Regions from separate parts of the Absicoccus sp. genome, predicted to be linked through region 2. Evidence: a T-box and tRNA genes for the amino acid it is inferred to sense, from the RefSeq annotation. Region 2 holds a T-box; the other holds one or more tRNA genes.
What was found. The T-box of region 2 lies ahead of ileS (isoleucine--tRNA ligase). A T-box ahead of a tRNA ligase gene usually reads a tRNA of that ligase, here a tRNA-Ile.
Positions count from the first base shown of each region.

Region 1: it encodes a tRNA-Ile, which carries the amino acid that the T-box ahead of ileS (isoleucine--tRNA ligase) is inferred to sense. The anticodon was not compared.

Region 1 is NZ_JAXDRQ010000059.1:45,598-68,487, forward strand. It holds gene uvrB (excinuclease ABC subunit UvrB) at 1-128, opposite strand, end outside; gene SOS22_RS08850 (S41 family peptidase) at 137-1,531, opposite strand; gene hemL (glutamate-1-semialdehyde 2,1-aminomutase) at 1,611-2,870, opposite strand; gene hemB (porphobilinogen synthase) at 2,860-3,840, opposite strand; gene cobA (uroporphyrinogen-III C-methyltransferase) at 3,837-5,216, opposite strand; gene hemC (hydroxymethylbilane synthase) at 5,209-6,036, opposite strand; gene SOS22_RS08875 (bifunctional precorrin-2 dehydrogenase/sirohydrochlorin ferrochelatase) at 6,029-6,595, opposite strand; gene hemA (glutamyl-tRNA reductase) at 6,592-7,686, opposite strand; gene SOS22_RS08885 (LuxR C-terminal-related transcriptional regulator) at 7,781-9,217, shown strand; gene SOS22_RS08890 (hypothetical protein) at 9,285-9,638, shown strand; gene SOS22_RS08895 (ACT domain-containing protein) at 9,647-10,048, opposite strand; gene SOS22_RS08900 (Ldh family oxidoreductase) at 10,131-11,243, shown strand; gene SOS22_RS08905 (hypothetical protein) at 11,461-11,649, shown strand; gene SOS22_RS08910 (hypothetical protein) at 11,770-12,816, shown strand; gene SOS22_RS08915 (pyridoxamine 5'-phosphate oxidase family protein) at 12,836-13,144, opposite strand; gene SOS22_RS08920 (ZIP family metal transporter) at 13,175-13,924, opposite strand; tRNA gene SOS22_RS08925 (tRNA-Ala) at 14,003-14,078, opposite strand; tRNA gene SOS22_RS08930 (tRNA-Ile) at 14,095-14,171, opposite strand; gene SOS22_RS08935 (DJ-1/PfpI family protein) at 14,308-14,847, opposite strand; gene SOS22_RS08940 (DUF308 domain-containing protein) at 14,921-15,451, shown strand; one part of gene prfB (peptide chain release factor 2) at 15,475-16,500, opposite strand; one part of gene prfB (peptide chain release factor 2) at 16,502-16,573, opposite strand; gene secA (preprotein translocase subunit SecA) at 16,573-19,023, opposite strand; gene SOS22_RS08955 (S-ribosylhomocysteine lyase) at 19,099-19,578, opposite strand; gene SOS22_RS08960 (AzlD domain-containing protein) at 19,587-19,892, opposite strand; gene SOS22_RS08965 (AzlC family ABC transporter permease) at 19,885-20,571, opposite strand; gene SOS22_RS08970 (histidine phosphatase family protein) at 20,612-21,166, opposite strand; gene mutY (A/G-specific adenine glycosylase) at 21,163-22,152, opposite strand; gene SOS22_RS08980 (type I phosphomannose isomerase catalytic subunit) at 22,188-22,890, opposite strand, start outside.
Region 2 is NZ_JAXDRQ010000006.1:84-8,317, forward strand. It holds gene SOS22_RS00655 (ATP-binding protein) at 142-1,371, opposite strand; gene ilvA (threonine ammonia-lyase) at 1,446-2,651, shown strand; gene ileS (isoleucine--tRNA ligase) at 2,931-5,660, opposite strand; T-box leader at 5,692-5,900, opposite strand; gene SOS22_RS00670 (YlmH/Sll1252 family protein) at 5,894-6,649, opposite strand; gene SOS22_RS00675 (cell division protein SepF) at 6,636-7,079, opposite strand; gene gltA (NADPH-dependent glutamate synthase) at 7,169-8,234, opposite strand, start outside.

The DNA.
Region 1 (22,890 bases), on a different contig from region 2:
GTACCGGTTGCACCCATCAAAACTTGGTACTTCTTTTTTTCTTTTAATCCTTCCACCAGCGATTGAATGGCTTGGGGCTGATCACCACTGGGTTGATAATCCGAAACCAATTCAAATGTATCCTTCATAAACCCTCCTATTGTGCCAATTGGACAGCTTTCACATATTGTGGATCTTCACTATATTCATTCGCATAGACTTGTTGGGAAATCACTTCCAATAAGGTATCCCAAGTGGTTTTGTCACAAATACCAGTTGCGTCTAGATCATGATCCCTTTGAAATTGTTTGAGTGCTTGCGCACTTTGTTCACTAAAATACGTATCGGTCCGATCCACATCATAGCCTAGATATTTTAAATAGGTTTGAAGCGCTTTGGCATTGGTGTAAACATGGTCTGCTTTCATGGTGGCTGTTTTTTTCATTTCTTTATAATTTACCTTTGTCACATCCAAAGGTTGTACTTCTACATCGGGTTTCCATCCTTTATTATTGATGGAATCGCCATTTGGATCCAGCCATTCGGCAACCGTGTATTTCATGGATGTTCCATCTTCAAAAGAAACTTGCGTTTGTTCCGTGCCTTTGCCATAGGTTGTGGTGCCGACCGTAGTCACTTTATTGCCCAAGCCGGCTTTTAAAGCCCCAATCACAACTTCCGAAGCACTGGCCGTATCTTCATTTTGGAGAACGATGATCGTATCCATCTTGATTTGTTTAAAGTGATCGTTGGTGCGCGTCTTGGTGATCTTTCCTTGACTGTCTTTTTCTTCAAATACGACGGAATGAGCCGGCAATAAAACCGATGCCACTTCTTGGGCAGCCACTAAATAGCCACCGCCATTGTTGCGCAGATCCAAAACGATCGAGCTCACGCCTTGTTTATGAGCGCGTTCGACGGCATTTTCAAAACTGGAACCGGTATGAGAGGAAAAACTGGATATCCCGATGATGGCGACATGGCCACTCAATCGATAAGTGACACTCGCATCAAAATCGGTCGGTTTGATCTTGGTGGTCTTATTTTTTTCATTGCGAATCAAATGAACCGTGACTTTCTTCGTTTGTTTCTTGATGTATTTGACAACGGCATCTGCTCCTTTTTTTGCACAAACTTGATCATTGACTGCCGTAATGATATCGCCTTGTTGCAGGCCCGCTTGATCAGCAGCGGAATCAATGAATACCGATCGGATCACGATGTTGCCATCACCATTGACATAATAACTAAAGCCAAGTCCGGATGAACTTCCTTCCAATGTTTGGGCAAATTGTTTGGATTGCTTCAAATTAAAATAATTAGTGTGAGGATCTTTTTCCAGGGTAGTCATTCCCGTAATGGCTTGTTCCATCAAGGTCTGATCTAAATTCTTGGTCTTATTGGCATAGTACCATTTTTTGGTCAAGATGGAATAAATCGCATCAAATTTATTTTGCTCATCGGTCGAGGTTGCTTTTTGGGGCAGGAACATGCCAGCCCCAAAACTGATCACACACGCAATCACGAGTATCCATTTGTATTTTTTCGTCATCGAAACAGTTCCTCCTGTTTGTCTTGTTTATTGTACCATGCACGTCAACCATCCAAAAAAGGCATCGAAGCTCGATGTCTTATACATATTCTTGAATGATTTGAATGGTTTTTTGGATATCCTTTTGATCGTGGGCATCGGAAATAAACATCGCTTCAAATTGGCTGGGTGCCACATAAATGCCATGATCCAATAGGGTATGGAAATAGTTCGCAAAGGCTTGGGTATCACTGGTTTTTGCACTTTGATAATCGACAACTTCTTGATTCGTAAAGAAGACGCTCATCAATGATCCGACCTGATTGACTGTATAGCCTTTCTTTCGATAGGCTTGGGCCAATTGCTTCGTTTTTTGATCGATGCGTTCATAGATATCTGGATCCGCCATTAATATCTTTAAGGTCTCGATTCCAGCGGTGGTCGCAATGGGATTGCCCGATAAGGTTCCTGCTTGATAGACCGAGCCGATGGGTGCGATCACATCCATAATTTCTTTTTTGCCGCCATAGGCAGCCAAAGGCATACCACCCCCAATGATCTTTCCAAAGGTTGCCAGATCGGGTTGGATACCATAATATTGACTGGCACCGCCTAGAGCTAATCGGAATCCGGTGATTACTTCATCAAAGATCAAAACGGTATCATAGCTTTGGGTAATCTTTCGTAAAAATTGTAAATAGCCAGGTTTGGGTGGAACTACACCCATATTGGCCGCTACGGGTTCAATGATCAGAGCGGCAATTTGATGGGGATATCGTTCAAACAATTGTTGGATGGCTTTTTCATCATTGTATGGCGCCAATAGCGTTGTTTTCGTATATCCTTCGGGTACGCCATCGCTATTCGCTACGGCTTGGGTCAATAAACCCGAACCGGCTTTAACCAATAAGCCATCGGAATGGCCATGATAACACCCTATACATTTGATGATGTAATCGCGGTGGGTATACCCACGTGCGGCACGAATCGCACTCATACAGGCTTCCGTTCCACTACTGACTAGGCGTAATTTTTCAACAGCTGGATACGCCTGTTGGACCAATTGGGCCAATTCACTTTCTTTTTGGGTGGGGGCCCCAAACGTTAATCCTTGGCTACATGCTTTTTGTACCGCTTGGATAACTTGCGGATGGGCATGTCCTAAAATGCCGGGTCCCCAACTACAGACATAATCAATAAACGTATTGCCATCGATATCCATCACCTTGTCCCCTTGCGCATGATCAATAAATAAAGGCGTACCACCGACGGATTGAAACGCACGTACGGGTGAATTAACTCCACCTGGCATCAATTCAGAAGCCTGCGCAAAGGCTTTTTCGGAATGGTCAAAATGCATAGACTTCACCCGTTTCTAACCAATGGGCCATCTCTAAGGCATGATAGGTAATGATGATTTGTGCACCCGCTCGTTTCATGGCCATCAAATTTTCACATACGATACGTTTTTCATCGATCATTCCAGCTTTGGCAGCGGCTTTGACCATGGCATATTCCCCACTGACATTATAGACAGCCAAAGGTACATCATATTGTTCCGATACGGCTTTGACCACATCCAAATAGGCCAATGCAGGTTTGACCATGACAATGTCAGCGCCCATATCGATATCATTCTCTACTTCGCGAACGCCTTCTTTTCCATTGCGTGGATCCATTTGATACGATCGACGATCCCCGAAACAAGGAGCAGACCCAGCCGCATCTCGGAAAGGTGAATAATAGCCCGATGCATATTTTGCGCTATAGCCCATGATCGGTGTTTGATAAAAACCATGGGCATCCAAGGCTTGGCGAATGGCGGTGATGTCGCCATCCATCATATCGCTAGGTGCAACCATGTCGGCACCAGCTTGGACACAGCACACGGCCATCTTGGCCAATAACGGTAAGGTCTCATCGTTTAATATGGTATGTTCATGTACCAAGCCACAATGTCCATGATCGGTATATTCACATAAACATACATCCGCAACCACCAATTGATGTGGTAACTTCGATTTGATATAGGTAATGGCTTGTGCCAAAATGCCCTGGGGATCGTAGGCAGCAGATCCTACGGCATCTTTATGAGCGGGTACGCCAAATAATAAGATACCGGAGATACCGGATGCTTGTACGCGTTCTAATTCTTCATCGATGCGATCCAAGGAATAGCGATAAATGCCTGGCATCGTGTCAATGGGTTCTTTGACGTTGGTGCCTTCGACCACAAATAGGGGATAAATCAGATCTTTTGGATCCAGTCGGGTCTCACAGACTAAATTGCGTAAGGTCTCATTTTGACGGAGACGACGAAATCGTTTCATAAACATTCCTCCAATTTCTGTATCAAACTTGAAATGGTTGCTTGTTGAGCAACTTGTATATTTTGTATATGATGGGCAGCCAGAGCCGCTTGTGTATAGGGTCCAATAGCCAAGACTTGCGTGTGTGAATCGATTTGTCCGTCGTGTTGAAAAAAAGCGTGAACCCCTTGAGCACTACCAAAAATCGCAAAGTCTTCATGAATATCTTGCACAGGACCAATGGTCGTATCATAGATGGGAATCTGGGTATAGTCAATGCCGGCTGCATCCAATCGCCTAGACAATACCGAATTCCCTTTTTGGGCTCGTAAGATCAATAGGTTGGCATCGGGCCATTCACATAAAAGATCCGCCAATCCATCGGATGTATAGGTCGATGGAATATGGTCTGCATGGATTCGATAGGTATCATATAAATACTTGGCGCTGCTCGGGCCGATGGTCACAAATTGGAGATGGCTGATTTCACGCACATCATCCACCATTTGGAACAGACCATCGATAACTGCTTTTCCAGTCAAGACCACATGACTATAGGCATGAAAATCGATTTTCTTAGGGCTATGATAGACAATTTGTACATACGCTTGTCGACTACATGGGATCGGGCATTGGTCTTGAAAGGTGCGGGTAAAATGGTCCGTGCCACAAACCACGACGCTTGGGGCCTTTGTGCGAAGATCCAAAGCAGCAACTTGTCCGATGACAAGGATGGCTGGAGTCCCGATTTGAGGATCTTTTAGTGCCGCTTTGATCGTTTCTAAGGTACAGTTCTTGCGATAGGCATCGTGTCGCGTACCGCGGCAAAGGATCGCCACCGGAGTAGAGCCGGGTTTTCCATTTTGGATCAGATCATCGGCAATTTGAGCGGCGTTGCCAACACTCATCAAAAAGACCAAGGTGCCGGGTAGTTGGGCGTATGGAGCCACATCCACTTTTCCGGTTCGAGTATGACCAGTAATCACACTAAAACTACGACTGATCGATCGATGCGTCAAGGGAATTCCCATGGTTTCCGGTACGGCAATGGCACTGGAAATGCCGGGAATCACTTCGTAGGGAATCTTTGCTTGGGCCAAGGCCATGCATTCTTCGCCGCCGCGGCCAAACACAAAGGGATCGCCGCCTTTTAAGCGTACAACGATCGAGGTCTTGCCTTTTTCAATCAATAATTGATTGATGGCTTCTTGGGATAGTGCATGTTGGCCGGCTCGTTTGCCCACATACATGGTTTCGGCCTTGGTTTGTTCGAGAATGGTTGCATCCACCAAGGCATCGTAAATCAATACATCACAGATTTGGATCAGATGTCGCACTTGGACGCTCATCAAATCTAGATTGCCGGGTCCTGCTCCGCATAGATAGACTTTACCCATAGAGAATACCTGCCATTTCTTGCATACAAGCATCGACCTGGTCTAGCTTGGTTTGGCGTGTAAGAATGGGCGAATCTTGATAAAACGCTTGAATTTGGAGAGTCTGATCATCGATCCATTGAGCATAGGCACTGGCGGCATCGTGACAATCTGCATGCATCAAAGCCATCAATTTGCGTTCGGTATCAAATAGGACATGGGTCTTTTTATCGTCAATGTCTTTGGGTAATGTGAATCCCGCTTTGGTTTCGATGGCAATGATTCCTTGTGCCGTAGCGGGCAGGATATCCAAAGCTTGAACAACATAAGAGCTCAAATCGATGTGCAAGCGATCCAATCCGGCTTGGGCAAGAATGAGACCGTCATAATCGCCTTCTTCTAATTTTCGCAGGCGGGTCTCTACATTGCCACGAATCGTCTTGATCTGACAAGTGGGATCGATGCGAGTATATAGCTGGGCGCGTCGGGGGCTGGATGTGCCAATGATCGCACCGGGTTGGATCTTGGTCTTGGAAATTAATAAATCAGCCGGATTGGCTCGAGCTAATACAGCAGGTACCGCAAAGCCATCTCTGATTTGACTGGGCATGTCCTTGCCACTATGGACAGCCATATCGATTTGATCATTCAATAAAGCTTGTTCAAACGCGGAAATAAATAAGCCTTTGCCACCAATGGATGCCAAAGATCGATCTTGGATCTGATCACCTTTGGAGATAATGGGTACGATTTGGACGGGGACTTGTAGCGCATCCACGACCATTTGTGTCTGGATCGTTGCTAGGGGTGATGTTCGTGTACCAATTCGTAATTTAGTCATTTTTTGCCTCTCTGAATAATTCTGCTAGTTTTGTTTGAAGCGCTATTTTGCGTTGGGATGGATCATGGATCGATCGAAGTAGTTTTTTACGATAGATCCCCATGGCTGTATTGATCGATCCCAAAGATGGGGGTAAGACCGTTTGAATCTGCGCTTTGATCCATTGGGTCAACAAGGGGCTTTTTCCACTGCTCGAGATGCCAATGATGACATCGTCTTGTTTGACGATAGCCGGAAAGATAAAAGTACATAAAGCGGGATCATCCACCACATTGACCAAGATGCGTTCTTGTTTACATTTTTGGGCAATCCAAGCATTGACTTTTCTTTGATTGGTAGCGGCAATGATCAAGTCATATCGTGTGTCGATATCTGTCGGCTTCACAGATCGGATCTCATAGGGATAGGATCGAAGGGAATCACAAATCGTTTCACTAATGATATGGATATCGGCACCAAATTGTTTCAATTGATTGGCTTTTCGTAAGGCTGTCTTTTGCCCACCAATGATCAAGACTTGTTTCTGATTGAGATCGATCATAACGGGAAAGTAACTCATTGGTTGGTCACCCACTTTTCAAGCCAGGAAGCGATGGCATCCATCTGTTCATAGGAGTCAGTCTTGCGTAATGAATAGACAAAAGATTCCATGGTTTTTTCTTTGATTTGGGGCAAATACGCAATCAGATCGTGCATCCGTAATTCTTTTAAAATGTCCGATACCCCTTGATCAATGGTAACTTGTGCCCTTTGGGCATAGCCCAGTTTCTTTTGATTATTGGTTTTGGCCAGTTGTTGAAAATGATCGATATTCAAATAGGTGCAATGGGGCAATTCTTGTAGATGTGGATCCATGTCGTTGGGAACGGCTAGATCGATAAACAAGCGTGGTTTCGTATCGATATGTTTTTCTAGTTCTGCTTTGGTGATCGTATAATGAGGACTGGATGTAGCACTGATGATGACATCGGCTTGTGGAATCAGGTCATATCGTTCTTTGTAGGGTTTCATCGTTACTTGTGGATAGGTCGCAAACAAAGAAACATTGTGTTGACGGGTCGTACCAATCAGCGCGATGTTTGGTTTGGCCAGGATGTTTTTGGCGGTGATGCTGCCAATCTTGCCACTAATCCCAATGATCAATACAGAATGAGCGCCAAAGTCAAACACCGCATGGGCCGCCAAGGTACCTATGGAAACGGAAGTGGAAGACAGTCCGGTCTGGGTCTTGATTTGTTTCACCGTTTTCATGACCATTTGAAAGATCGTATTAAACGTATACGAGGTCTTTTTTAATTGACGCGCATCTTCATAGGCTTCTTTGACTTGACGATAGATTTCATCTTCCCCCAAGACCATGGAGTCCATGCCACAGGCTACGCGTGCCAAATGACGAATGGCACCAGCCGATGTATAGGTCGCAATATAGGGCATCAAAGCATCGCGATCCAATGCTTTGAAACGACAGAGTTGTTCTTCCATCGCATTGATGTCGATGTCAAAATAGATTTCCAAACGGTTACAAGTAGAAAGGATAACGCATTGTCCTTCGATCTGGTCAAAAAATTGTGCTTTTTCATTGAAATCAAAGGCCAATAAATTGCGAATTTCAATGGGAGCTATTTTATAGGAGATACTGATACAATTCATGGTTTTTATTATACTACAAACCGACTTGGCTTTGGTTGCCTAGGCAAATCACTAAAAGTTTTGTATAGTAATGATAAAGGATAACTTAACATATATGCTTTATAATATTTCTTTTGATATCTGTGCAATTGCTTTGACATGGATGGCCATTTATACCCTTTTTTATCGGCGCAACCACCATACACGTTCCAGTCGGATCTTTTTGATCTTATTGTTGATGCACATGGTTGCTTTGATCACCGACATTGCGAGTACCTTTGCGAATTCCTATCCCACTCTCACATCACCTTTTTTCCGTGATGCGATGAACTTTATTTTTTTAGCTATCCATTCCAGTGAAGCTTTTGTGTTCCTATACTTTTTGATCGTTGACTTAGAAATTGGGCATACGACCCATCGTTATACAAAGATCTTGCTCCTTTTCCCTGAGTGTTGTTTCATTCTTTTTCCTTTGCTTCTTAATCCTTGGACCCACGCGGTTTTCTATTATGACAAAGCCAATCTGTATGTCCATGGATCCATGATGTATATGCTCTATGGGGCTGTGTATTTGTATCTGGCCCTTTCTCTGGGTTTGATCATTCATAAAAGAGAGCGTTTGACACAACGGCAATATCGTACCTTATTGTATTTATTTCTATTGTCAGGCATACCGGTTTTGATCCAAAGTCTTTTCATGCCTCACCAACTCATTGAAATGTATTTTCAGGCTTTAGGTTTCTATGGCTTTTTACAACTCATTGATCCCATTGATGAATACTATCATCCGGTTACGCGTATCAAAAATTTTCAAGCGATGATCAACGATCTATCACCCTATTTTGTGAATCAACGATCAACCTATGCCATCATCCTAAAAATATCGCAATTGGACGTCTTATCGTTTTTCTCTCAAACAAATGATATTTCGCATAGTTATCGTTTAATGATCACCGATTGGCTAGCCAATCTTGTGGAAAAGGGACATTGTTACGATTGTGAATATGGCATCTATGTCTTAACTATCAATGATGATCCCACATTCATTTGTCAAATCATCCAAAATCGTATGGCCAATCCCTGGCAGCATCGCCAATACGCTTACCAATTTTCGGTTCAGATCACGGCAGTACAAATTGGTGAAGATATTCATTCCATGGATACTTTTGGCCAAATGGTGCACATCCCGTATTTTCATACGGAACAGGGATGTGTATTCCAAACCGTAGAAGATCTTGAACGGGAGTCAAAAGAATTCATGACGCATCAAAGACCGGAAATCCCCTTTGCGTTGCAAGAAGCTTTGGATGCGTTTCTTCATGGCTTTGCGACCTTGACTCCAGCGGAACGATCCATTACGGATTTATACATCCATGGTCATGAGATTCGTGAAATTCCGGATATCGCTTGTATTAGTGCCAATACGGTCAAAAAGCACAACAAAAATATCTATCGGAAATTGGGCATCAAGTCCAAAGAAGAATTATTGATTTATGTGGATCTCTTTCAACGATGTGGTCGTATCCAGGATCTCTATTCATATGCCAAATAGTACCCTAGGGGTACTATTTGAACGTTTTTTATCATGGTATAAATAAAATAGAAAGAGAGGAAATCCCATGAAAAAGCGTTTGCTGATCAGCTTGTTTACTATCTTATTCTTGGTGGTGGGGTGTGGCAGTGCCAAATATGCGAATAGTAAATATCTTGGCACATGGAAGGCTACTCAAGCCGAAGCGTATGGTGTATCGATTTCAACGGAATCTGTTATTGGTGAATTCTCCATGGATCTAAAGGAAGATGGTAGTGCAAAAGTAATCATCGATAAAGATACATACAAAGGAGAATGGGAAGAAATCAAAGAGGGGATCCAATTAAAAGATGCCAAAGATACGATGGATTTCAAAGCCAAAGATGGCCATTTGATCCTTGAATACAGTGGAGCTACGATCCTCTTTGAAAAACAAAAGTAAAGGTACGATCACATAAGATCGTACCCTTTGTTTTTTAGACTGATTTCTAATTCTTCCTCTTCTTCACAATGAATCAACATAATGGGTTGTGAGGTGTCCCAACCAAACGTTGTATATAAATAATCAATATTGATGTTGCATTCTTTGACATCTTCCAATAAATGGTTCAAGCTACCCACTTCATTGGAAACACGAACGGCTAAAACGGAATCCAAGTGAGTCAAGTATCGTTTCTTTAAGATTTCTTGTGCTTTCTCTGTGTCGGAAACGATCATACGGACAATCGCGAAAGCAGAACTATCATTGGTCAATAGCGCATATAAATTGATATTGGCATCGGCTAATTCTTTCGTAATATCGTTGATTGCGCCTTTCTTATTTTCGGCAAAAACCGAAAGTTGTTTCATCATGGTTGCATCCTCCTAAGTTTCCTCTATTATACGCGGAATTATGATAAGATACCAATAGAACATAGGTTTGGAGGTAAAGAAAATGGAAGAAACACGTCCTTATGTCAGCTGGGATCTCATTCAATCGTTTATGATCGATGCGTTTCAAGCAGCTGGTGTACCGAAAGAAGATGCCAAAATTTGTACCGATGTATTGATGGAAAGCGATCGTCGTGGAATTGAAAGTCATGGAACCAACCGTTTCAAACCCATTTATATCGATCGCATCAATGATGGAATTTTAAATCCAGTTACAAATTATGAAATATTAAAGGATACACCCACTACTTGTGTAGCCGATGCGCATGATGGAATGGGTATGGTGGCAAGTTATAAAATGATGACTTCATTGATTGAAAAAGCGAAAAAATATGGCCTAGCAATGGGTGCTATCAAGAATTCCTCGCATTATGGCATTGCCGGCTATTGGGCAACCATGGCTAGTAAAGAAGGATTGTTAGGAATTACCGGAACCAATGCTCGTCCATCGATTGCACCTACGTTTGGTGTGGAAAATATGATGGGAACCAATCCACTCACCTTCGCATTCCCAACGGATGAAGATTTTGACTTTATTTTAGATTGCGCTACTTCGATCGTACAACGCGGTAAGATCGAATATTATGCGCGTTCAGGCAAGCCAACCCCAAAAGGTATGGTCATTGCGCATGATGGTACGGCACTAACGGATTCCGAAGAAATTCTAAAGAAATTAGTAGAAGGCACAGCCGCTCTAACACCATTGGGTGGTATTGGCGAAGAAATGGCAGGTTATAAAGGTTATGGCTATGCCGCAGTTGTAGAAATTTTATCGGCAGCCCTAACGGGTGGTTTATTCATGAAAGATCTAACGAATAAGAATCCCGATGGAACGAAACGACCTTATCATTTGGGTCATTTCTTCCTAGTGATCAACCCTGAATTCTTTATGGGTCTGGATACCTTCAAGAAAACGGCTGGTGATATCTTGCGTGGTTTACGCAACAGCCAAAAAGCACCTGGTGAAGATCGTATCTATACAGCGGGTGAAAAAGAATGGGATGTTTGGCAAGTACGCAAAGATAAAGGTGTCCCAATGGGTGAAGGTGTGCAAAACGATTTCAAAGCAGTACGAGATATGTATCATTTGGACTACAAATTCCCTTTTGAAAAATAATCAATGGAAGGCAGCCTAAGCTGCCTTTTTTATGTCTATCGACTTATCTAGGTTGATGATCGATGATTTGACGATGCATGAAATGAATCACGACCGAGTATTAGACACGGTACTCCTTTTCTAAGGACATCAAATATTCTCTTACTATTTCATCTTTTTTAAATGTGCTTTATTTGAATATAGACGTATTATATATCACCGGAAGAGTGGGAATTCTATGAACAAAATCACAAGATTTTTAGAAGTACCTGTAGTTGCTGGAACTCTGTTTACATTGGGCCATATCGCCGTTAAAGCAGCGGAACCTACGACACAACCAGAACCTGTCGCACAAACAACAGAGACAACCAGTCAAAACGAAAATGAGGATATCCAACCGGTCGAAGTGGACAATCGAACGGAATAGGAAACGAAGATCAAGGAAGCACAAGATTTGGGTATCGACATTCAAACGATCAACAATCAACAAGAGCTGCCAAAAACGTAACAAGAACTGCATGATTATTATCAATCACAGATCGACGCCTTGAATCAAGCCATTCAACAACAAAAACAGTACAATGATGCATATGCCAAGGAACAAGAAAAAGCGTTCGCGACCGTGATCCAGGATCCCGAATATAAACAAAATGAATGGTCCATGGATCAGTTCAAAGAACTAGTTGACGGGGATTTCAATAAGGTCACGGTTATCTCCAAAAGTCCAAACAAATCGTTACAATTGGAAACCCATCTAAAAGAAAATGGGTATCTTCATAAAGCGGATTATTGGATCTATCGCAATGTATTTCTCGATAGTAAAACAGGTGATCCCATCAATTTACGTTTTGACATCCTCAAAATTCAACAGAATGCAACCGCAGGAGCCAATGAAACAGGCAATGATCTAGATGCATTACCTGAAATAGAAAAAACTCGATTATCTTTTATTGACAAAAATCAAGTGGCTCTGTGGTATGATAATGCCCAATTGACTATGAAAGTATCTTTCTTAGATGCGAACGATGATCCCGTGGTATTGGAAAAGCCATTGGTGATCATTACGGATGTAGACGATAATCAAGCTGTGAAGATGGATGAGATGAACGTAAAATGGTTAAAGGGTAAAAATTTAGTGGATCGAAATGGCATCGTTGGTAATTTTGGCACGTATCGAGATACTACACCCGACAATCGAAGTGCTTGGATGATGTATGCCTTACCGGCAACCGATCATTTCACATATACATTCTATTCTTTTTCAAGCTCTTTTGGTGGGGTCTATCAAGGAGTTGGATCGGAAACGATTTCCTATACAAGACCCAATAAACAAATGGTGCAATGGGAGGGTCAAGATATCCAATTGACCGATTTATTTGTATCACAACCAAGTACACCATCAAAACCAAATGTGATTGTTTCGCATCCAACCCAAGCCCATATCACGACAACTTCAACGAATGTGGTTCCAGCTTCGACTTCTGTTGAAACTTCATCCACCGTTTCAACGGGTGTTTCTTTATCTTGGATGAGTTCACTATTTGGTTGTATCCTTTCTGGCCTTGGTTTGATTTCCATCAAAAAAAGAAGTTGAGTCAACTTCTTTTTTTTGGCTAAAATTTGATCGTATGTGGACTTTCCTTGAAACTATAGAATGTCGCACTTGCATTTTTTAGATAGAAACAAGCCATATTTCCATCCCCTACGGCATAGCTTTCTTTTTGTTCAGGAAAAGCTTCCAACATTTCTCTTTGGACATCTTCATCTGGATCTAAAACAACTTCTGCTTGAACACGGACCCATCGATCCTTTTGGATCGCAGAAAGCTCAATTTTCGGATTTTTCAAAAGTTGTTGCGCCATCTTCTTTTTTAGACCCGTTTGAAAATAAAATTTACGTTGATAGATCAATTGCGTACTCATTGGTCGTACATGGCCATTTTGTTTCCTTCTTTATTCCAAACACATCATCAAGACAAATCCCAGTGCAAAACAAATCGTTCCCCAATTCGAATGCGCTCCTTCACTCATTTCGGGAATCAATTCTTCCACGACTACATACAACATGGCTCCAGCCGCAAAGGCCAAGAAAGAAGGCATCAATGGAACGATCCAAGCGGATAACCAAATTGTCAATAAAGCACCGACTGGTTCTACGGCTCCAGATCCAACCCCAGCTAAAAAGGTTTTCCATCGTGACATACCAGCGGCTTTTAGAGGCATGGATACGATCGCTCCTTCCGGTACATTTTGAATGGCAATCCCCATCGCTAATGCGAAGGCACCGGCTTGACCAATGGTAGAGTTTGATAACCAACCGGCATATACGACGCCCACCGCCATTCCTTCCGGAAGATTATGAAGCGTGACCGCTAATAAAAGTTTGGTTGATTTGTTTAAAGACGTATGTGGGCCTTCTTCTTGATCATCCATATGCGTATGCGGGATCACAACATCCAGCAACAACAAAAAGCCAATCCCTAATAAAAAACCAATCGCAACGGACCATACCGTTTTGGCTTGTGCTAATGCTGGTTGTAGTAAGCTCCAAAAACTGGCAGCGACCATGATGCCGGCAGCAAAACCAGTCAGCATCCGTTGGCTGGTTTGAGAAAGGGGCTTACGCATAAATAGGACAAAAGAAGCACCTATGGATGTTCCTAAAAAAGGAATCAAAAGACCTTGGATAATTTCTCTGTTCATACTTCTAGATTACCATATCTATTGTAAAAAGTAGATGAAGATATAAAAAAAATCGCCAATTGGCGATTATTTTTCTATTGGTGGAGCGTATCGGGATCGAACCGATGACCCCCTGCTTGCAAAGCAGGTGCTCTCCCATCTGAGCTAACACCCCATGGTATAAAATTGAATGGTGGGCCTGAATGGATTTGAACCAGCGACCTCACCCTTATCAGGGGTGCGCTCTAACCAACTGAGCTACAGGCCCATAAGTCATTCACTGAATGATCAATAATAATATCACTAGCCCCAAACCATGTCAAACACTTTTTTATATTTTTTTTATAAAAAAACAAGGTTTCTACACCTTGTCTATTCTAATAATTTATATTCTTGCTTAAAACTTATCTGGCATCCCAGTAAATCGATGCTTTCACCTGATCACATTTTTCTTTTCCCAATAGCTTCTCAATAATCGCATACGCAAAATCAATACTTGCCGCTGCACTGATTCCCGTTATGATATTTCCATCCGTAACCACATACTGATATTGATACTCTCCACCAAAATCTTCATCTAATTCTTTAAAACAAGTATATTTTTTTCCTTTTAATATTCCTTCCTGTCCTAAAATCGTAGGTGAAGCACATATTGCAGCCAACACTTTCTTTTTGGCAAATTCATGTATTAAAGATAATACATCTTTATTCTTCTTTAATTTCTGATAATGTGGCCCTCCTGGAAGGATCAGACAATCCGCTTTCGAAAAATCATATTCACTGAATAAAATAGATGGAGAATATGTCACATTAAACCTTCCTGTTACTTCATTTCCTTCCACACGAATCACATCAACCTGGATGCCTGCTCTTCTTAATAAAGCAATGGGTCCCATCGCTTCTAACTCTTCAAATCCATTATCCATTATAATTGCAGCTATCATATACATTCCTCCTGAGTTTATTATATCATTTGAACTCTTAAGAAAAAATATTATAATGAAATTGGAGGTAGTTATGAAAAATAAATTATTTACATCGAATGTTGATTTTTTATTATCCAATGCGATCTTATTTGTCACTGGTCTAATCGTCACTTTTTTCAACATTCATCTGGTTTTAACAGCTTCTCGAATAATCGGAATTGTTTCTTTAACTCTGGGTATTTATTTACTTTACATATTTTTCTTTAAACAAATAACTGGTTCTTCTCCTTTCTTTATAGGATTTATGTGTTTTATTACAGGATTAATAATGGTTATCAAACCAGATCTTGTGATTTCTTTTTTACCAATGGTCATTGGTGTGATTCTTATAATCGGTTCTTTGCTGCAATTAAAAAAGACTTTATTGCTTCGCTACAACAAAGATTCTTTTTTCACTGTAATGCTTGTTATCAACATTCTATTTCTTATTGCTGGCTTATCTTTATTTTTAGATCCAATTCAATCCTTATCCAATATTATAAAAATTGTTGGAATTCTTATGATTCTATATTCTATTTACTCCACAGTTGGTGCTTTATTAGCAGATAAATATATAAATTAAAAGCGGGATTTTTCCCGCTTCTTTTATAATTGTGATTTTAAATAGGCAAATATAAATCCATCCAGATCTCCATCCAGTACCGATTGTACCTGACTGGTTTCATATCCAGTACGCGCATCTTTGACCAGTGAATAAGGATGCATTACATAACTTCGAATCTGACTTCCCCATTCATTGGCAAGCTGTTCTCCTTTGATTTCATTCATTTTCTTTTCCTGTTTTTCAATCTCCAGCTGGTATAAACGAGATTTTAAAACACGTAAAGCTTCTTCTCTATTTTCATGCTGAGAACGACCATTCTGACACGTAGATACAATTCCAGTTGGTTTATGCACCATTCGAATCGCAGAATCCGTTTTATTGATATGCTGTCCACCCGCTCCAGAAGCTCGTTTTGTTTCGATGATCAGGTCTTCTGGTTTGATTTCAATTTCAATTTCATCATTGAATTGTGGCATGACATCTAAAGACGCAAAGGAAGTGTGACGTCTGGCTCCTGAATCAAATGGAGAAATTCGAACAAGACGATGCACGCCTTTTTCCGATTTTAAATAGCCATAGGCTTTATCCCCTTCCACAAGGAAGGTTACACTTTTGATCCCTGCCACTTCTCCAGGCTGATAATCCAGCACTGTAACTTTGTATCCATGCTGCATCGCATATCTGGTATACATTCGATACAGCATATCCGCCCAGTCACAGCTTTCAGTTCCTCCTGCTCCTGGATGCAGTTCTAAAATCGCATTGTTCTGATCGTATTCATGAGACAGTAAAACAGAAATCTCAAAGGAATCCATTTTTTCTTTGGTTTCCTGATATTCCATTTCGGTCAGTTCCATAAGCTCTTCATCAAAATCTATTTCCAGTTCTTTTAAACTTTCGGATAAAGACTGAAACTGTTCACTTAAAGATTCATACTGGTCTACTATTTCTTTATTCGCATTTCGTTTACGAATCGTGGATTGAGCTTTCTTTGAATCGTTCCAAAATCCATCCTGCAGAATTTTTCGATCCAGCTCTTCAACCTGAAATTTTTTTTCTTCTAAGTCAAAGAGACTCACCTAAAGAAGATAACTTCTTCAGGTGAGTTTCCAATCCTTGTCTTAATTCATAAAGTTCCATTATGCTTTTTTAATTCGTCTTTTCGCCATTTCTTTTGCTTTTTCTAAGGCAGGATTTTTTGGCTCTTTACGAATACGTACTTTTAATAAGAAGAATGTGATTTCACGAGAAATACGAGCATTCATTTCTTCAAACATATCAAATCCTTCCTGAACATATTGCTGTAATGGATTGTTTTGTGCATATGAACGAAGATAAATACCACCTCTTAATTTATCCATACGGTAAATATGAGCAATCCAGTTACGGTCAATGTTACGAAGAACGACTGTTTTTTCAAATGGTAAGAATTGTGCTCTTACTGGTGAAATTTCGTTTTCATATTCTGTCCACATTTTATTCAAACAGTATTCTTTTGCCTGAGTGGCATCTTTTCCTTCCAGTTCGGAAGCATGGATACGTTTTTCTTCTGTTAATCCCATCATTTCCAGTGATTTACAAACTCCAGGAATATCCAATGGATTTTTCTTATCGTTTGTTAAATTAGCCTGAATGGTTTGTTGAATGGTCTGATCAAATACATTGTGGACCGTTTCATGAACATCCTGACTTTCCAGAATACGATTTCTCTGGGCATAAATAATTTCACGCTGTCTACGCAATACATCATCGTAATCCAATAACTGTTTACGCATATCAAAGTTGTATCCTTCAACACGTTTTTGTGCCATTGTGATGGATTTTGTAACCGTCTTTGATTCGATTCGTTCGGCTTCTCCTAATTTGTCAAACATTTTCTGCAGTTTGTCTCCACCAAAACGAACCATTAATGAATCTTCTAAAGATACATAGAAACGTGAGAATCCTGGATCTCCCTGACGTCCAGAACGACCACGAAGCTGATTATCAATACGTCTGGATTCATGACGTTCCGATCCTAGTACAGCCAAACCACCTAATTTTCTGGATTCAGCCGTTAATTTGATATCGGTACCACGTCCTGCCATGTTTGTGGCAATGGTTACGGCTTTAGGTCTACCTGCTAAAGCCACAATTTCTGCTTCACGTGCATGGTTTTTCGCATTTAATAATTCATGTGGAATTCTTTCTTTTTTCAGCATTTTTGAAATCAGTTCACTGGTTTCTACCGCAATGGTACCTACCAGTACTGGCTGTCCTTTTTCATACAGGCGTTTTACTTCACGAACCAGAGCTTCGTATTTATCTTTTTTATGAGCATAAACTTCATCTGGCAGATCTTCACGAATGACTGGTACGTTTGTAGGAATCACAATAACTTTCATATTGTATGTAGAAAGGAATTCCTCTTCTTCTGTTTTAGCAGTACCGGTCATACCTGCCAGTTTTTCATACAGACGGAAAAAGTTCTGATATGTAATAGTTGCCAGAGTGGAAGTTTCTTCTTTGATTGGAACCCCTTCTTTGGCTTCGATTGCCTGGTGCAGCCCATCAGAGTAGGCTCTTCCTGGCATCAAACGTCCTGTAAACTGGTCAACGATCACAATTTCTTTTTCATCACTGACAACGTATTCAATTTCATTTGTCATAATGTAGTTGGCACGCAATGCCTGATTGATGTGATGTACCAGCTGTGTATGTTCAATTTCATACAGGTTGTCAATTTTAAAATAACGTTCTGCTTTACGAACTCCATCTTCAGACAACATAACCTGACGTGTTTTTTCATCAATGTCATAGTCTCCAGAAACCAGTTCTTTTTCATGTGTAAATTTATCGGTTTCATATTCAGGAGCCACTAATGTTTTGACAAAACGATCGGCCTGAATATATAAATTTGCGGTCTGTTTACGTCCACCAGAAATAATTAATGGCGTACGAGATTCGTCAATTAAAATAGAGTCCACTTCATCGACAATGGCCATATGAAGTCCTCTCATAACACGATCTTCTACTTTTGTGACCATATTGTCACGTAAATAATCAAATCCTAATTCAGAGTTTGTTGTATATGTGATATCACAATTGTATGCTTCTCTTTTTTCTCTGGCATTCAATTCACGTCTATTAACACCTACGCTCAATCCTAAGAATCGATAGATTTCACCCATCCAGCTGGCATCACGTCCAGCTAAATATTCATTGACAGTAATGACATGTACACCTTCCCCTTTTAAAGCATTTAAGTATACACACATAGTTGCCGTTAATGTCTTTCCTTCACCGGTCTTCATTTCCGCAATGTCACCTTTATGCATCGCAATGGAACCCATAACCTGTACTTTATATGGTTTTTCATTGATTACACGATAAGCCGCTTCACGAGCTGTTGCGAATGCTTCTGGTAATAAATCATCTACCGTTTCTCCATTTTGTAGACGTGATCTATATTCATTGGTTTTATTTCTTAATTCTTCATCTGATAACTTCTGCATTTCTGGTTCATAGCTTAATACCTGATCAGCAATTTTTTCCAGTCCAGCTAATTCCCTTTGTTCTTCTGAGAACATCTTTTTAAAGAACCCTGCCATTGTATCCCTCCTAAAATTTTCGTATCATAACAAATATTATCACAAAACACAAAAAAAAAATAGGGAAATCCCTATTTAAACAATTTTTCTGACATAAGGATCCTCACTGATTCCTTTAGACAAAACCAGTCTGGCATATTCCTGTGCACAGAATAAAGAATGATCGCGATAATTTCCACATTCTTTTTCTTTTGTCCCAGGAACATCTTCCCATTTCATTTCTACAATTTCTTCCAGTGCTTCTTTTAAGGCAAGGGCTACTTCATGAGATGAATGTTCATTAAAAGTCAACAGATGAAATCCTGTTCGGCATCCAAATGGAGAACAATCCAGATATCCTTTGATTCTTGGTCTTAGTGTTAAAGCCAGTAAATGTTCCAGTGTATGCATTCCCGCTGTCGGAATAAACATTTCATTGGGCTGTGTCAATCGAATATCAAAATTGGAAACAATATCTCCTTTTTCTCCTTTTTGTGTATCAATCAATCGTACATATGGGGCGATTACTCTGGTATGATCCAAAGTAAAGCTTTCAATCACAACGTCTTTTTCCATAACTCCTCCTAAACTAAAATCAATTCCACAATAAATACCATCAAACAACAAGCCATAGATACCTGAAACAGGCTGGCTTTTTTCCATGCCAGAATGATTCCTGTTACCAGAGCCACTATACCTGCTGCAGGAATCTGAGTGGCTTCAATAATGGCTGGAAAAGTCATACAGGCTAAGGTGACATAGGGTACATAATATAAAAAGGAACGAATGGTAACATTTTTAATAGGTTTTCGAACCAGCGTCAATGGAAGCACACGGATCAGATAGGTCACAATGGCCATGATCCATACATAGCTCATCAAATTATTCATCCATTTCCCTCCTTGGAAATACAATGGCAGCAATCAAAGAAATCACAATGGTCAGTATCAATGTTCGAGTTCCAGATGAAAATGGAAGATTTCTGGTACAGTAGCTTAACAGAAAGCTAGTCAGAACCAGAGCGCAAACCACTTTGTCTTTTTTACTAGCTGGAACAATAACCGCCAGAAACATACCATACAAAGCCACACTTAAACAGGATACCAGGCGCAATGGAAGCGTATTTCCGGCAATGATTCCCAAAGCTGTTCCACTTGCCCAGCAGGGAATGGCTACACAATAGGCGCCATATAAAAATAAGGGCGGTACTTTTCCTTCCTGATTGATTGCCAGACCAAACAGTTCATCGGTCACATCAAATCCAATGATCATTCTTTGCCATGTCGATAATTTTTCATCCAGTTTCTGCGATAAAGAAAAACTCATCAGAAAATAGCGGGCGTTGGACACAAGGGTCATCATCACCATTTGCCAGAACGTTCCATGAGAGGCCATCATCATGAAACAGGCATATTCTCCTGCTGAAGCATTGATCAGTGCCGAAGTAACAAATCCCTGAATGGGACTCAATCCTACATTTTTTGCCATAATTCCTAAAGTGAAAGCTACCGCAAAATAGCCCATTCCAATCGGAATCCCATCCTTCATTCCTCTTTTAAAATCCGTCATGTATTTATTATATGAAAAAGCCTTCTTTTTTTCAATGGAGCTACATTTTATCAATATATTGAAAATCCGTATCAATATCAAATACAAAAATGGAACCGTTTGGTATCGGATGCCCCACTTTTTCCATTACATCCGGTGCATATTTTCGCATTAGATTGGCCATAATTCCACCATGACAGACAATCAGTACATTTCCACTATGTTTTTCTGAAATCTTTAATAATTCTTTCTGAAAACGAGCTAAAGCCATAGCAGGCGATTCTCCACCATAATCTGGCACATTGTTTCGATCAATCTTTAAGGTCTGAAAAATTACTCTTTCCGATTCTCCATCAATCATACCAAAATTAATTTCTTTTAGACCTTTTCGATGAGAAGTATTCACATTTCGATTCTTTAAGATCAGATTCATTGTATCGACTGCTCTTTCCGAAGTAGAAGAATAAGCCCATTCAAAATCTACATTTTCCAGCTTCTTTCCTGCTTCAATAGCCTGCTGTATCCCTGTTTTTGTTAACGGGGAATCACACCATCCCTGTATAATTTTCTTTACATTAAATAAAGTCTGTCCATGCCTTACAATATAAGCTCTCATACTAACTCCCTTTCAATAATTTGTTTTACCTGTGTATAAAATGGAACAAAAGCACTGGGAATGGCATACTTTTCTTCAATTTCATCGATTGAATAAAAATGATCTGTTTTTTGTTCCACAAATAACATCGTCCCTTTCATATTCCATTGTATATGGGAAAAAATATGGGTGTGCTCTTTTAATTCTATTTCTTTTACACAAGGAACTCTTTCTTCATCAAAACCATATAAATTGGCTAATAAGCCTTTGTTTTCTCTTTTCTTTAAATGAATTTTATTCTTATATACATAAATATAAAACTGCTTCTCTTCCACTTTTCTGTCTTTTTTCTTCTTTAAGACTGGAAGATTTCCCTGTATTCCTTTTCGGTAAGCCACACAATTCTCTTTTACTGGACAGGAAATACACCGTGGATTTTTGGGAATACAGATTAAAGCCCCTAATTCCATTAAAGCCTGATTATAATCGGAAATAAACTCTTTTTCTGGTAAAGAATCCTGAACCAGCTTTTCAATATTTTTCTTTGTTCTGGAATCAATTTCTTCTTCCATTCCATACAGTCTGGAAAATACACGAATCACATTTCCATCCACTGCACTCACTCTCTGATCATAAGCTATTGAAGCTATGGCTCCTGCTGTATAAGGACCAATTCCTGGCAGTTTCATCAATTCTTCTTTGGTTTCTGGCAGTTTTCCATCGTATTTTTCCATACAGATGATGGCACATTTTTTTAAATTTTTTGCCCGGGAATAATAACCCAGTCCCTGCCATAATTTATTTAATTTTTCATCCGGACAAGCTGCCAGTGCTTTCATATCCGGAAGCTGTTCTATAAATCGATTATAATATTTCAACATGGCTTCAATTCGAGTCTGCTGTGCCATAATTTCACTGATCCATATCGAATACGCATCTTTCTTTTCTCGAAAAGAAAGCTTACGAGCCTTATTTTCATACCATTTTAATAATTCATTCTGAAACATAAAACCTCATACAAAAAGATGGAAATCATTCCATCTTAAACACGTGCATATATAAATTGTGCTTTTCCAGTAATAGTGGTATTACCTGTTGCCGCATCAATGAAAGCCGTCTGTCCTTTTTCCAGTTGAACGCTTTGTCCATTGGCTTCAAGCATCAGACTTCCATCCAGCACAATAACCGAACCAAAACTTTCTTCATCTACATCCCATGTTAAAGTACCATCTACATCCGCTACATAAGTTGTAAATTCATGACAAGTTGCCATAGTTGTGACTTTGGCATCTTCTTTTTCAATAGTTGGTCCACATGGTTTGAAATCACTTTCGATTGGAGATAAATTGGAAACATCCAATGCTTTTTTAATATGCAGTTCTCTTGGTTTTCCATCTTTTCCAACACGTCCAAAATCATAAACACGATACGTTGAATTGGAGTTCTGCTGAATCTCACAGATCTGAATTCCTGCTCCAATAGCATGAATGGTACCAGATGGAATAAAGAATACATCTCCTTTATGAACCGGTACAGCTTTTAGAACATCCAGCAATGTATTATCTTTAATTTTTGCTTCAAATTCTTCTTTTGAAATTTCACGGTTTACACCAAAATATAAGAAAGAACCTGGATCACAATCCATGATATACCACATTTCAGTTTTTCCAAATTCATGTTCAACACGCAATGCATATTCATTATCTGGATGTACCTGAATAGAAAGTGGTCCTTTCGCATCAATA
Region 2 (8,234 bases):
ATTGCACCAAATAGAAGAATAGAACGATTCTGGGAAAAGATTGAGAAGAGCAAAGCAAAGCAACAGGAACAAGCACAACAATAAAAACAAGGCCAAATCGAATTGACCTTGCTTGGTAGTTATTTTGGATATTTTCGCTGTCTACTTGACAGGGGTCATATCATGGCTTGGGCCTTCGTTTTTTGTATTCTCTTCAATTTTGGTAGATTCAATAAATTGTTTGGCGGTCCTTGGACTACGACCACTATGACGGATCGCATACGCCTCTGCTTTGATGGCGAGTGCATCTCGATTCATTTGAATGTCGTACGAATCTGCTAACTGCATGACAATTTCCAGATATAGATCTTTTAACGGCTTGCTGAAGGTGACAGTTAAGCCAAAACGAGCAGCTAAGCTCATAGTTTCTTGGATGGAATCATTACGGAAAATTTCACCGCCATCACGATTTCTCATGTTTTCTTGTACAAAATGACGTCGATTGCTCGTTGCATAAACTACACAATTCTTTTGATTGTGCGCGATACCGCCTTCCAAAATATTCTTTAAGGCAATAAAATCATCATCATTTTCTTTAAAACTAAGATCATCGATAAACAAAATAAAATGCAAGGGATTGTCCACCAAACGATCCATGATGTCCGGTAAAACATACAACTGATCTTTTTTGATCTCAATCAAGCGCAATCCTTTTTGATAATATTCATTCACGATGGCTTTGACCGTAGAAGATTTACCAGTTCCGGCATCGCCATACAATAAGACATTATTGGCATCCAAGCCTTGCAAGAAACCTAAGGTATTCTTGATTACTTGTTCCCTTTCTCTTTCGTATCCAATCAAATCGGCGAGTCGTTGCGGGTCTGGATGAGACACACCAACCAGTTCCCCATTTTGAATACAGAATGCCCGATACTTGCTGAACATGCCATAGCCACGATAGGGTAAGTCTTCCAAATATTTTTGATAAGAAGGATAAAAATTGATGGAACTGGTTTCCCATTGGGGCAAAAATCCCGAGTAATCGATGGTTTTTAATAATTCTTGACTGGTCAATTGAGATACTTTTTCTAAAAGCATCAGTTCGTGTTTGACCGTTGCTTGAATCATTGGTGAAACCTTTCGTTGAGTGGCTACTTGATGAACATATACATTTTCATCATTCAGGATCCATTGATAGAGATATTCCGTCCAATTGGTATTCTTTTGATAAAGATTCGATACAAAAGCACAATAATTTTCAATGAAAGCTTCGGTATCTGCCCGATCGGTTTCTAATACATTCATAAAGGATGAAAAGACTTGATCATCTTGCAGATGACGAAAGATCGTAAGCGTTCTTAAAGCTAAATTCCAGTTTTTTATGTTCATATATACGTTCCTCTATTTTACACGTCTATTATATCATTTTATGCTATAATAAAACGGTATACAAGGAGATAAATATGCTAACAATTGATAAAGTTTATTCGGCGAAAAATGTCTTAAAAAAAGTTATTCGTCAGACATCTGTAATTCCTGCTTTCGATTTAAGCAATACCAACCATATTTATTTGAAAACAGAAAATTTACAACGTACGGGATCGTTTAAGATTCGTGGTTCTTATTTTAAGATTTCTCGTTTGACCGACGAAGAAAAAGCACGTGGAATCATTGCTTCCAGTGCTGGCAATCACGCTCAAGGTGTAGCTTTGGCTGCACAACAAGAAGGCATTAAATGTACCATTTGTATGCCAGATAATGCACCTATCTCTAAAATTGAAGCAACCAAGAGTTATGGGGCTGAAGTATGTCTAGCAAAAGGGGCTTATGATGAAGCCTATGCCCTAGCGGCACAAATGGCCGAAGAAAAAGGATATACCTTCGTTCATCCTTATGATGATGAAGATGTCATTGCCGGTCAAGGAACGATTGGCTTGGAAATCTTAGAAGATCTTGATGTCGTCGATGCCATTGTTGTTCCAATTGGTGGTGGTGGATTGATATCTGGTGTTGCTTTTGCGGCCAAGAGCATGAAACCTGATATTAAGATCTATGGTGTCCAAGCAGCCAATGCACCAAGTATGTATCGTTCTTTTCATGAAGGCAAACAAATCACCTTGGATACGGTGAATACATTTGCAGATGGCATTGCAGTTAAACATCCAGGTGATATTCCTTTTGAAATTGTTTCCAACTATGTCGATGATATCTTTACCGTAACGGAAGATGAGATTGCCGCTTCGATCTTGACGTTATTAGAGAAACAAAAAGTTGTTGCGGAAGGTGCTGGTGCGGTATCTGTAGCCGCAGCCATGTTCAATAAGATCCCATTGAAAGATAAAAACGTCGTCTGCATCGTTTCTGGTGGTAATATCGATGTGAATATCATTGACCGTGTCATTACGCGTGGTTTATTGCTTTCGGGACGTAAAACAAGCTTTATCATTCAATTAACCGATAAACCAGGTCAACTTACAGATGTATCAAAAATCATTGCTGATAATGGTGGCAATGTGGTTGCTGTCGACTATGACAATGCCGATCCAGATTTAGCCATCAATGACTGTTTCCTTAAGATTACGGTAGAAACCAGAAATAAAGATCATTTGAACACGATCAAAACGGATTTATACAACCATGGTTTTCGGATTGTTAGAGAACGACAATAAATGATCGAATGAGTACCTCAAATTGAGGTACTTTTTTTATTGATGCTCATGAACCGATGTTTTAGGAAATTCTTATTATTTATAGTATGATCGTCTCTATCTTCATCATTGTTGAAACGAATACTCATTTTCTATTCTTTCTCGATTCCCTCCTTATTTCCTCTTCGCACTTCTTTGCCCTTTGATGATAAATACGCCAAAGTGGGATGGTCACGCATCTTCCATATAGGGTACAAAGACTCCATAAAAAAAGCTATGCAAAAGCATAGCTTTTTCCAATTATTTTGACATCACTTCATGACAACGATCGCATAAGCCATCTTCATGATCCGATTCGGTTACATTCCAGCAACGAGGACATACATGTCCATCGGCTTTCGCAACCACAACCTCATCACCTGCATCCGCCAACGTTACTTTGGATACGATAAACCATTGTGCCGGATTTGGAACCGTTCGATCCAATACTGTCTTGGTTTCTTCGTTTAAATGCAAGATCAATTGCGCTTCAAGTCCTTTACCAATCATATCTTCATTACGTGCATCTTCCAATGCTTTCAAGACTTTTTTACGAAGATCAAATAAGACATCCATATCTTTTAATAAAGCTTCTTGATCAAAGTCCAAAGTCAAGGTTGGGAAATCTTCCAATTGAATGGAAACATCATTCCACTTCATATAGTCATTGACTTCTTCCATGGTATGTGGAAGAATTGGTGTCCATAATTTGGCTAAAACTTCGGTTGCCGTATATAGAACCGTTTGTACCTCACGACGATCACGGCTATCGGTTTCATCACAATACAAGATATCCTTTGTATAATCCATATAGTAAGCCGATAATTCATTGGTCATCAAATTCGTTAAAGTGGATACGACATCCGCAAAACGATATTCTTTATACGCTAATTCCACATCCGCAATGGTCTGTTGTAAACGAACCAGGATATATTGATTCAATGGTGCCAATGTATTGAAAGGCAAACAATTTTCTTTCGTAAATGTTTGAGCATCGAGATTGGCCATACAGAAACGCATGGTATTACGAATCTTACGATATTGGTTTGCCATTTGTTTCATGATCTTATTTCCCATGGAAACATCGGCTTGATAATCCACACTGGCAGCCCATAAACGTAAGACATCAGCCCCATATTTCTTTGTGATCTGACTTGGTGCTACCGCATTCCATTGCGATTTTGACATCTTCACGCCTTTTTCATCCATGACAAATCCATGTGACAAACATTGTTTGTATGGAGAATGTCCATGAACCGCAGTACCAACGATCAAGCTGGAGTTAAACCATCCACGATATTGGTCAGAGCCTTCAAAATATAAATCAGCCGGATAGCCTAGGCCTCTTGCCATCATGGCTCCTGTATGACTTGAACCGGAATCAAACCAAACATCCATGGTATCCATTTCTTTACGGAATTGACCATTTGGAGAATGTTCAGATGTATATCCTTCCGGCAACAACTCTTTGACATCGCGTTCAAACCAAACATTGGAGCCATATTCCGCAACCAAACGAGCCACATGATCAAAGATTTCTTTTTCCATCAATGGCGTATCGTCTTCTCCATAAATGATTGGAATTGGCACACCCCAAGCCCGTTGACGAGAAATACACCAGTCATCCCGATCGGCAATCATATTATGCATCCGTTGTTGACCCCAGCTAGGGATCCATTCTACATGATCAATTTCATCTAATAATTGATCACGAATTTTATCGATTGAACAGAACCACTGTGTAGTTGCACGATAAATGATTGGCTGCTTTGTACGCCAATCGTGTGGATAACTATGTGTCAACCAAGCTAATTTCAATAAGACACCCAATTCATCCAATTTGACCGTAACCGTTTTATTCGCATCCCAAACCGATTGTCCAGCCAATTCTTCTCCGGCTTCTTCTGTCAATCGTCCTTGATCATCGACATTGTTCAATACATCCATTTTATAACGGGAATGAACCGTATAGAAGTCATCCGCACCAAAACCACTGGCAGTATGAACACAACCCGTACCTGCATCTTCTGTGACATAATCCGCTAACATGACAATCCCTTCTGCATTGACATGCGTTGGATCGTTGGCATACAGTGGATGTTCATATGTGATATATTCCGCTTCTTGTCCTTTAAAGGTCTTGATGATTTCATAACGCTCACATCCAAAATCTTTACATAATTGATCCACCAGCATTTCCAACATGACCAGTTTGCCCTTATCTGTATCGACCACGGCATAGGTCATACGAGGATTTAAGGAAATACCCTGATTGGCTGGAATGGTCCAAGGAGTTGTTGTCCAAATGACGAAATAAGTATCTTCATCTAACAAACCTTTACCATCTTTAACTTTAAATTTGACATAGATGGTAGGGGTCTTCATATCTTTATATTCCACTTCAGCTTCAGCTAAAGCAGTTTCGCTACTAGGTGACCAATACACTGGTTTTAATCCTTTATAAATCAAACCATCCAAGGCCATCTTACCAAATACTTCAATTTGTTTGGCTTCAAACTCTTTTTGTAAGGTAATATATGGATGATCATAGTCGCCAATGGATCCTAGAGATAAGAAACCAGCTTTTTGACGAGTAACTTGTTCTAACGCATAATCATGACAAATCTTACGGAATTCAGCAATGCCCATTTTCTTTCGATCATAACCCGCTTTGGTTACAGCTGTTTCTATCGGTAATCCATGTGTATCCCATCCGGGAATATAAGGAACCTGATATCCAGCCATATATTTCGAACGATTGATGACATCTTTCAAGATCTTATTTAAAGCATGTCCCAAATGGATATCTCCATTCGCATAGGGTGGACCATCATGCAACACAAATGGTTGAGCATCCTTTCTTTTTTCTAACATCTTTCCATATAAATCAATATCTTGCCAACGTTTTTGAAATTTAGGCTCTTTCTTTACTAGATTTCCACGCATTTCAAAGTCCGTTTTTGGCATGTGTAACGTGTCTTTGTAGTCCATATTTGTCTCCTTCCATAAAAAAAACGCCCCTTCTAAGGACGTCTGAACGCGGTACCACCTTAGTTACCAAGTTAAACTTGATCACTCAATGCTTTTAACGCAAGCCCTACGAATGACTGTACTTAATTCCAATCATTAGCTCCAAAGTGATATTATATGAACTTTCTATACAACTTCTCACCCATCCGTTGTTCTCTGAATAGCTCCATTCATATAACGTGTCTTTATCGTCGCTATTGAAATTTCAAAAAACCTAAGATCAAACGATTCTTCTTTGAAATAGCGAGTATGCCATTGAATTGGAATCGCCCTACCCTACGTATTGAAACGTAATCATTATCGCATAATTGCACATTTTCTTCAAGAACGACATCATTCAATTTTACCAATCCGGAAGCAATCAGTTTCGACGCTTTTGTACGCGAACAATGAGCCAGTTGCGCGACGATCGCATCCATTCGTAAACTGGAACAATTGACTCGAATTTCCTCAAAAGAAATACCATTAACGATGTGGTCATCATCTCTTTCAAAATGAATCGGACACCGGGCAATCTTCGTACAAGAATCAATAATAAAATCAGCCATATGTGAAGTACAAAAAAGCACAATTTCATGCGCATCCACAAGAATGTCCCCTAGCTGATCTCGTTTGATCCCTAGGTGCAATAGAGCTCCTAATACATCTGGATGTTTTAATTCTTTATAGCGTGCATCGTATTTTGACACAAGACAAACAACGGAAAAATCCACGTCTTCCAAAGCATAAGGACTGATACAAGCTACCTTTCGTTGGGCTTGTGCATATCCTCCAGACATATACACAATCATGGACTTTCCAACGATCGATGGCAGCATTTGAGCTTGTGAAGGCGTTAAAAAAGAGGTCACGACCGGTTGATATCGCACGTAAGATAACTGGATATTATCCTTTACCTTTGCGATAAATTCCTCATGACCTCTTTGATTGAAATGGTTATTCTTCGTCAAAATCGTCCGTATCGTCGATTGAAATGGATCCAGCTACATCAATAGCTGCTGGAGAACATAAAATAACATTTTGACCGATCTTTTGGATTTTACCATCTAACGCAAAAACAACACCTGTCAAAAAATCAATTGTACGTTGTGCATAATCACGATCCAATTTATGTAAATTAACTACAACAGCACGTCCTTCTTTTAAACGTGTACCAACTTCTTCTACTTCACCAAATCCACGGGGTTCAAATAGAACCATCTTGGTGCTTGCACTCAAAGCATTTGTATTCGCACGGTTTTTTGGGCGCTCATAACGGTTTTGAGCTTCTGGTTTTTCTTCTTCCGTTTCAGCACCTGTTACCACTTCTTCATCATCTTCGTATTCGTCATCTTCCATTTCTGGATTGACAAATTCATGAATCTTATCCATAAATCCCATGGAACAACCTCCTATCGCGTATAATTATAACACATATCTTAGTTTTGAAAAGATAAAGTAAAATAAAAATATATGACCAAAATAACAACCTATTGATTCGATAAATACGCATCAATGGAAGCAGCCGCATGTTTGCCAGCCCCCATTGCACTGATGACAGTGGCAGCCCCTGTGACTGCATCTCCACCAGCATAGACACCTTTCTTGGTCGTCATCAAATTTTCATCCACGACCAGACATCCTTTTCGATTGGCTTCCAATCCTGCCGTTGTGGAACGGATCAATGGATTCGGACTGGTACCAATGGCCATGATCATGCAATCGGCTTCGATCTCAAATTCACTGCCTTCGATCGGTACCGGTCTTCTTCGGCCGGATTCATCCGGTTCGCCCAGTTCCATACGGATACATTTCACATGCGATACCCAGCCATTCTCATCACCCAGTACTTCGACTGGATTGTTCAACAAATCAAAGATGATACCTTCTTCTTGGGCATGTTCCACTTCTTCTTTACGTGCTGGCAATTCTTCCATGCTTCGACGATAGACGATATGAACTTCAGCTCCCAATCGACGAGCACATCGCGCCGCATCCATAGCGACATTGCCGCCACCGACAACCACACATTTCTTTGGATGATAGATTGGCGTATTCGCATCGGGCATATACGCCTTCATCAAATTGATCCGGGTCAAGAATTCATTGGCACTGAATACTCCTTTTAAATTTTCACCCGGTAAGTTCATAAAGCGTGGCAGGCCAGCACCGGAACCAATGAATACGGCTTCAAAGCCATCTTCTTCCATCAATGCACCGACCGTATCACTGCGACCGACCACAAAGTTCGTGATGATCTTTACCCCGAGCTCTTTTAATTGATCGATCTCATTTTTGACGATGGACTTTGGCAGACGGAATTCAGGAATGCCATACATCAATACCCCGCCGGCTTCATGCAACGCTTCAAAGATCGTGACTTCATAGCCTTTTTTGGCAAGATCCCCAGCACAGGTCAGACCGCTAGGTCCCGCTCCAACGATGGCCACTTTATGTCCATTGGATTCTGGCTTTTCCGGTTTGGTGTTGTTGTATTGACGATGATGATCGGCTACAAAACGTTCCAAACGGCCAATGCCAACTGGTTCATCTTTG